Regions from separate parts of the Clostridium sp. MB05 genome, predicted to be linked through region 1. Evidence: a T-box and tRNA genes for the amino acid it is inferred to sense, from the RefSeq annotation. Region 1 holds a T-box; the other holds one or more tRNA genes.
What was found. A T-box is a leader RNA that pairs with one kind of tRNA and senses whether it is charged. The one in region 1 lies ahead of ACH36K_RS02875 (glycine--tRNA ligase), so its partner is inferred to be a tRNA-Gly.

Region 1 (4,436 bases):
CTCAGATGTGAAACTATGAGTTATTTCATTTTCTTTATTTAAAACTAAAACTCCACTTTTTTCTTGATACAAGAATATATTTTTCTTTGCATCTATATATTCTTGCATATCTAAATGCATATCAAGGTGATTAGGTGCTAAATTAGTTACTACAGCAACATCTATAGGTGTATTCATAGTCATAAGTTGAAAACTAGATAACTCTAAAACAACTTTATCATCTTCTTTTATTTCTTCTATGTTAGAAAATAAAGGTGTACCTATGTTTCCTCCAACCCAAGTTTTATACCCTGCTTCTTTTAGAAGCCTAGATATAATTGTCGTTGTTGTTGTTTTACCATCACTTCCTGTTATGCCATATACTTTTCCTTTGCAATATCTAACGAACTCTTCCATTTCTGATGTTATATATGCACCTTCGTTTTTTACTTTTAGCAAAGCATCACAATCTATTCTCATTGATGGAGTCTTAAATACAACATCGAACCCTGATAATTTATCTAAGTATCCTTCACCTAGTTCTAAAGCAACAGATAATTCATTAAACTCTTTTGCTATATCAACTAATTCTTCTCTATTTTTTTTATCAAATGCAGTTACTTTTGCTCCAAGCTTAACCAAAAATCTTATAAGTGGTATATTGCTCACTCCAATACCAACAACAGCAACATTTTTGTCTTTTATAAACTCTTTGAATTCACTAAATTGTTTTTTCATAGCTTTCCTCCAAAACCATATATAAGATATTATATGAAACTCCTCTTACTACGTTCGAATGAGTAAGTTCACCTTGCCAAATATAAAATTTGTAGGCGTTTTATGTAACTCCTTCTCACATGCGTTCGAATGAGTAAGTTCGCCTTTCCAAATGTGAAATTTGGAGGCTCACTTATCTTTAAGTCTGTCCCAATTCTTTCTAATTATAACATTTAAGATATCCAAACTCAAAAAAGAGAGGAGAATTTTATTATACACTCCTCTCTTTTAAATTAAAACTCTAAACTTTTTTCTATATAAGATTCTAAATCTGCAATCTTTACTCTTTCTTGTTCCATAGTGTCTCTATTTCTAATAGTAACAGCTTCATCTTCTAGAGTATCAAAATCTATTGTTATACAGAATGGAGTTCCTATTTCATCTTGTCTTCTATATCTCTTTCCTATGCTTCCCGCTTCATCGTATTCTATGTTAAACTTCTTGCTTAAATCCGCATATACATCTAAAGCTTTTTCAGAAAGCTTCTTTGAAAGTGGTAATATAGCAGCTTTATATGGAGCTAAAGACGGATGTAAGTGCATAACTGTTCTAGTATCTCCACCTTCTAATTCTTCTTCATCATATGCATCTACTAAGAAAGCTAATGCAACTCTATCAGCACCTAAAGACGGTTCAATAACATAAGGAACATATTTTTCATTAGTTGTTGGATCTAAATAGCTCATATCTTGACCTGAATGGTCTTGATGCTTTGTTAAGTCATAATCTGTTCTGTCAGCTATTCCCCATAACTCACCCCAACCAAATGGGAATAAATATTCTATATCTGATGTTGCATTTGAATAAAATGATAATTCTTCTTCTCCATGATCTCTCATTCTTAAACTATCTTGCTGAACTCCTAAATTTAATAAGAAGTTCCAACAGTAATCTTTCCAATATTTAAACCATTCTAAATCTGTTCCTGGCTTACAGAAAAACTCTAATTCCATTTGTTCAAACTCTCTTGTTCTAAATGTAAAGTTTCCTGGAGTTATTTCATTTCTAAAAGATTTCCCTATTTGAGCTATACCAAAAGGAACTTTCTTTCTTGAAGTTCTTTGAACTGATTTAAAGTTTACAAATATACCTTGAGCTGTTTCTGGTCTTAAATATATTGTACTAGCAGAATCATCTGTTATTCCTTGGAATGTTTTAAACATTAAATTAAACTTTCTTATATCTGTATAATTTAATTTTCCACATTTAGGACATACTATATTATTTTTTTCAATATAATCTTTTAATTGCTCATTACTCCATCCATCTGCACTAGCAACTTCTGCTCCATTTTCAGTCATATGATCTTCAACTATTTTATCTGCTCTAAATCTAGCTTTACATTCTTTACAATCCATTAACGGATCTGAAAATCCACCAACATGTCCTGATGCAACCCACACTTCTGGATTCATTAATATAGCACAATCTACTCCTACATTATAAGGACTTTCTTGAACAAATTTCTTCCACCAAGCTTTTTTAACATTATTTTTAAACTCAACACCTAATGGACCATAATCCCAAGAGTTTGCTAATCCTCCGTATATTTCTGATCCTGGAAATACAAAGCCTCTACTTTTACAAAGAGCAACAATCTTTTCCATAGTTTTTTCTACCGCCATTTTAATACCTCCAATTTTTTATAAATAAAAAAGGCCTCAAACCTAAAGGGACGAAATTTAAATTCCGCGGTTCCACCCTTCTTGGCTTTAGCCCAACTTTCCATATTAATACTCAAAAGCGCCCTTCAACTTAAATTAATAACAATTTTCACCAACCATTGTCTCTCTAAAAGAAATACTAAGTCTACTCCTCTTTCTCATAGTATTTATTAAATTATATATTAATTTTACCAAAAGACTTATATATGTCAAGTAAAAAAGAGTTTTATAACAATAGATAATTTATCTACTCTTATAAAACTCTTTTAAAAATGGCTCCGTGGAGAGGATTCGAACCTCCAACCTATCGGTTAACAGCCGAGTGCTCCACCATTGAGCTACCACGGAATATTTTTATAAATTAATTTTAAAATTAAAATGGCTCCGTGGAGAGGATTCGAACCTCCAACCTATCGGTTAACAGCCGAGTGCTCCACCATTGAGCTACCACGGAATATTCCTATAAATTAATTTTAAAATTAAAATGGCTCCGCGAAGAGGATTCGAACCTCCAACCTATCGGTTAACAGCCGAGTGCTCCACCATTGAGCTATCGCGGAATATTAGTTACATTAGTTATTATAACAATTTTTATTAATAATGCAAGTGTTTTTTTATACTTTTTAAAATTTTATTATTTATACACTATATAATTTAGTTAGATAAGGGAATAGGAATCCCATTCCCTTATAAAAAATCTATTTTTGTGGTTTCATTGTTGGGAACATTATAACGTCTCTTATTGATGCAGAATCAGTTAGGAACATTATCATTCTATCAATACCTATTCCTAGTCCCCCTGTTGGTGGCATACCGGTTTCTAAAGCACTCATGAATTCTTCATCTATCATGTATGCTTCATCATCACCTAGTTCTCTTTCTTTTTCTTGTTGGTTAAATCTTTCTCTTTGAACTATAGGATCATTTAATTCTGAATAAGCATTACATACTTCTCTTCCAAATACAAACCCTTCAAATCTTTCTGTAAATTCAGCATTTCCTCTCTTTTTCTTAGTTAAAGGAGAAATTTCTACTGGGTAATCACAAATAAATGTCGGTTGAATCATATGTTGTTCTGCATATTCTTCAAATAACATATTTAATACTTCACCCTTAGTTACATGCTTAAGATCTTTCTTAAATTCTAAGTGTTTTTCCTTAGCTATAGCTTGAGCTTCTTCATTTGTTTTTATTTCATTAAAGTCAACTCCTGCATGTTCTTTAACAGCATCAACCATAGTTATTCTATTCCAAGGAGGCATAAAGTCTATTTCTGTTCCTTGATAATTAACCTTTGTTGTTCCATTTACCTTTTCACATACATAAGCAATCATATTTTCTGTTATTTCCATCATATCATTGTAATCAGCAAATGCTTCATATAATTCTATCATTGTAAATTCTGGATTATGTCTTACTGACATACCTTCATTTCTGAAGGTTCTTCCCATATCATATACCTTTTCTAAACCAGCAACTATACATCTTTTTAAATATAATTCTGGTGCTATTCTTAAATACATATCTATATCTAAAGTATTGTGATGAGTTATGAATGGTCTAGCTGATGCTCCTCCTGCAATTGGTGCAAGCATTGGAGTTTCAACCTCTATAAATCCTCTATTATCTAAGAATTCTCTTATTCCTTTTACAATTCCAGCTCTCTTAATAAAGTTAGTTTTTACTTCTGGGTTAGAAATCATATCGACTTCTCTTTGTCTATATCTTAAATCTGGATCTTTTAATCCATGCCATTTTTCTGGTAACGGTTTTAATGATTTACATATTAACTCAAAACTTTTAACCTTGATTGATACTTCTCCAGTTTTAGTTTTAAATACTTCTCCTGTAGCAACAACCCAATCTCCTAAATCATAAGTTTTATATGATTTTAAAGCTTCTTCTCCTACTTCATCTATTTTTATAAACAATTGAATTTTCCCGTCTCTATCTTGTACATCTGAGAATACAACTTTACCTTGCCCTCTTTTGGACATAATTCTTCCAGCTACTGTA
Region 2 (4,436 bases), 180 kb from region 1:
TTTATGGTAAAATAATTCTATAATTAATTTAGAGGTGATAAAGTGAGGATAGGATTAGGATACGATGTACATCGTTTAGTTGAAGAAAGAGACTTAATAATAGGAGGAGTTAAAATTCCTTATAAGCACGGTTTACTTGGACATTCAGATGCTGATGTATTACTTCATGCAATTATGGATTCATTGCTTGGTGCTTCAGCTCTAGGTGATATAGGCAAGCATTTTCCTGATACAGATGAAAGATTCAAAGGTATTTCAAGTTTAAAACTTTTAAAACAAGTAGGATTACTTCTTTCAGATAATGGTTATTCCATAAACAATATAGATGCAACTATTATTGCTCAAAAACCAAAAATGTCTCCTTATATACAACAAATGAGAGAAAACATAGCACAAGCTTTAGAAATTGATTTAAGTCAAATTAATGTTAAGGCAACTACTGAAGAAGGACTTGGATTTACTGGCAGTGGTGAGGGTATATCCTCTCAAAGTATATGCCTTCTTACAATGGATAATAAATAATTAAAAAGTTAAGAATTAAATTAAAGCTTATAAAAAGCAAGGAGATAACTAAAAAGTTATCTCCTTGTTTTTTGGTTTATATATTTAAATTTTTACAACAGCCTTATTTATTTCTCCAATGAATATATATAGCTATTATAGCACATATCCCCATAAGATATGGATAAAATAAAAATTTCATTATTGCAAATGGTGATAAAGCTGCAAGACCTGCCGCTGATATTAGTTGAGCTCCATATGGTATTATACCCTGAAATACACATGAAAACATGTCCATTATTCCTGCAACTCTCTTTGGTTCTAATTCAAATTCATTTGAAATATTTTTAGCTATTGGTCCAACAGTTACTATTGCTACTGTATTATTAGCAGTACAAATATCTACTAAACTTACTAGGGTTGCAATACCATACTCAGCCCCTCTTTTACTTTTAAAATTCTTCAGTCCTTTGTTAAGTATAAAGTCTATTCCACCATTAAACTTTATTATCTCTATTGTTCCAGCTATAAGTAATGAGATTATTATTAGCTCACTCATACCAGCTATTCCATCAGATATAGAATTAAATAATCCCAATAAGTCAAAGCTTCCAAATATAAATCCTATTATACCTGAAGACAAGATTCCAAGTAATAAAACTATTATTACATCAACTCCAAGTAAAGCTGTTATTATAACTATTATATAAGGTAAAATTTTGAATATATTAAAACTTAAAGAATCTAAACTAACTACATTTGCATTTCTTGTTAATACCATGAATATTAACGCAGTTATTATTGCTGCTGGAAGAACTATTATAAAATTCATTTTAAATTTATCTTTCATTTCACAACCTTGAGTTCTTGTTGCTGCTATAGTTGTATCAGATATTATTGAAAGATTATCTCCAAACATAGCACCACTAACTACTGCTCCAACTGCCAATGCTGTTGCTATTCCTGTCTTGTCTGCTATTCCAACTGCAATTGGAACTAATGCAACTATTGTTCCCATTGATGTTCCTATAGATAAAGCTATAAAGCAACCTATAATAAACATTCCAGGTATTAATAGACTACTTGGTAATAAAGATAATCCTAAATTTACAGTTGAGTCTACTGCTCCCATATTTTTAGCAACTTCAGCAAAGGCTCCTGCTAATATAAATATTAATATCATTAATAAAATATTAGTGTTTCCTGCTCCCCTGCAAAAAACTTCTACTTTTTCATCAAACTTTACTTTTCTATTCATAATTAATGCTGTTAGAGCTGCTACTAAAAAAGGAACAATAACTGATACAGCATAAAAATCTTTTGCTATTATAGATGTACCTAAATACACTAATAAGAATACTCCTAATGGAATTAAAGCTAGTCCATTACCTTTGTTTTTCAAAATTTCTTCCTCTCCTTTAAAATATAAATTATTTCTAATAACAAAATTAAAAAAGTCGCAAAGGCGAGCTTGTCGAGCCGTCGACTTTTTTTAGCGCATGTGCATTTCCGAATCTTGCCTGAGGAAAATCTTGCACGCGCACTATATTCACATTTTTTACTCTTTAGGATATAACTTTAATAACTAAATATCTTACAATAATTATGCAAAATAAATATAAAAATATAATTTTCTAAAGAGTAAAAAAAGCTCCTGTAGAAATACAGAAGCTTTACTCACACATATAAAAAATTATAGTTCGCCTCTTATCTACCAGGTTTACCTGCAGGATTTAGCACCTTAAGAATTAATTAAAATTCTTGGTTGCTGGGTTTCATAGGGCCAGTCCCTCCACCACTCTTGATAAGACTTTTAAATTTTGCACTATAATAGTATCAATTTAATATACTATTGTCAATATGAAAAATATTCCTAACACCTTATATAAGTCTTTTATTTTTAAAGTTACTATTAACAATAAAGTATTTAGTGTTAAATGTTCTATAAATAGAAAAAAAGAGATTACATAAAATTAATCTCTCTTTTAATGGTGCGTTATCAGGGGATCGAACCCGGGACACCCTGATTAAGAGTCAGGTGCTCTACCAACTGAGCTAATAACGCATATGGAGCGGGTGATGAGAATCGAACTCACGTAACTTGCTTGGAAGGCAAGGGCTCTACCATTGAGCTACACCCGCAAATATTATTGACAGTAATATTATATATTTAGTAATTATTACTGTCAATAATTAGTTTTACCTTTAAATTATTTCTGTAAGGGATTTTAATAAAATATCTCTAAATCGCTCTCCATGGCTCTTATTTTTATCAGCTTTTTCACATACTTCTTTCCAATCTGAAATAATTAAGCTAGTTCTCTCTTGAAATTCTCTTTCACTTGTTGTCATATAGCTTGAATTTATAACAAATTCCCCTAATTCTTTTGGTGTATTAAAAATTTTTAAATATAAAAATTCTCTATTGTCTCCGTACCAAGTTCTATTAAAGTCTCTAGCAAACTTTTGAAGTGCCCTAATTAATTTATCTTTAGGTAAAGCCCAACACTCCTTTATCATTTTTACATGTCTTCTCATATTATCTGCTTCTTCTTTAGATATTTTTTTATTTTTTTCTCCATCTGAAATTATTATTTCTACTGGAATGTTTGGGACATTAACAACTAACCTTTCCTTTCCATATATCCATTTATAAAAGGCTTCTTGTAAAAATGAATATTGAATATATCCTAACAATATTTTTTCATTTGGAAAGTATGCCCATGTATTATTAAGTCCGTTATTCTTGCAAAAAACTAAGCTATGGATATATATACTTTTTTCATTAGGTAACTTATCCATAAACATATGTCCTCTTATAGTTTTATTTTCATTAATTAATTCTTCCCAGTAATCAAATGAATCATAACTATGTCTCACTGTATCACCTTTCCTTCAGTCTCGTAATATAATATACTATATATATATTATATAGTATATTATACCACCTTTACAAGTATTTTTTAAGAATATAACAAAGTAAATATAAACACTTTATTATAACAATATAATTCTATGTATTAGGATGCACGTATTTTTAGCGTAAAATACCTACTCACCCAATGATATACTTTTATATCTAATTTGAAATAAAAATAAATTTATTTTATAATATTATTAAAGATATAAAAAGGAGGCATGACTTTGTACCACTGTGAAATTTGTGGATCAAAAGCGGATATTCATCATATAGTTCATAAACACGAAGGTGGCTACGATATTAAGTTAAACTATAAATATCTTTGCAACTACCACCATAGAGGGAAACATGGTCCTCATAACTGTATAGAAACTGATTTAAAGTATAAACTTGAATTACAAGATAAGCTTTTTAAGCTCTTACCAAAAGATTACTATACAGCTAAGGAACTTTACAATATTTTAGAAATATCTCATTCTTCTTTAAAAAAGTTAATCAAAAACCTTAAACTATTTAAAGAAGGATACTCTAAAAAAGAAATAATAAAGAACCTCATGGGTGGTAAACTCTACTCCTATGCTATGCTTCAAGAGCTTGAGTTAGAACGTCTTTTCCATAATATTAATATTAGCTAAAATTTAACTTTATATTCAAGTTACCATTTATTTGTATATGTAATTAAATTATAGATATTTTTAATGAATTTTAATAACTTTATATAAATTTTTTCCAATTAAAAAAGCTTCTTAAAGATTATACATTTCTTTAGAAGCTTTTATTTTATTCAATACCTAAAATTTCTAATATGTTCTTTTTCTTAAATAATATTCTAGATCTTTAGTACAACAATACCTTTTCTAATTTAATAGGCTACCCTTAAAGTTCTTTAGCAACCTTATTTATTTTTTCCTTTAGGCTCATTAAATTTTTTCTAATTTCTGTGAATTCCTCACTTAACAAAATCTTATCTCTAACAACAACCTTTCCATCAACTACTACCGTATCTACATTACTA

Region 2: it encodes a tRNA-Gly, which carries the amino acid that the T-box ahead of ACH36K_RS02875 (glycine--tRNA ligase) is inferred to sense. The anticodon was not compared.

The regions. Positions count from the first base shown of each region.
Region 1 covers NZ_CP174370.1:581,705-586,140, reverse strand. Annotated here, with positions in the region: gene murD (UDP-N-acetylmuramoyl-L-alanine--D-glutamate ligase) at 1-717, opposite strand, end outside; gene ACH36K_RS02875 (glycine--tRNA ligase) at 990-2,381, opposite strand; T-box leader at 2,425-2,591, opposite strand; tRNA gene ACH36K_RS02870 (tRNA-Asn) at 2,694-2,768, opposite strand; tRNA gene ACH36K_RS02865 (tRNA-Asn) at 2,800-2,874, opposite strand; tRNA gene ACH36K_RS02860 (tRNA-Asn) at 2,906-2,980, opposite strand; gene lysS (lysine--tRNA ligase) at 3,119-4,436, opposite strand, start outside.
Region 2 covers NZ_CP174370.1:760,133-764,568, reverse strand. Annotated here, with positions in the region: gene ispF (2-C-methyl-D-erythritol 2,4-cyclodiphosphate synthase) at 43-522, shown strand; gene ACH36K_RS03845 (Na+/H+ antiporter NhaC family protein) at 626-1,903, opposite strand; SAM riboswitch class I at 2,206-2,312, opposite strand; tRNA gene ACH36K_RS03840 (tRNA-Lys) at 2,491-2,566, opposite strand; tRNA gene ACH36K_RS03835 (tRNA-Gly) at 2,570-2,643, opposite strand; gene ACH36K_RS03830 (hypothetical protein) at 2,707-3,381, opposite strand; gene ACH36K_RS03825 (HNH endonuclease signature motif containing protein) at 3,646-4,056, shown strand; gene ACH36K_RS03820 (amidohydrolase) at 4,298-4,436, opposite strand, start outside.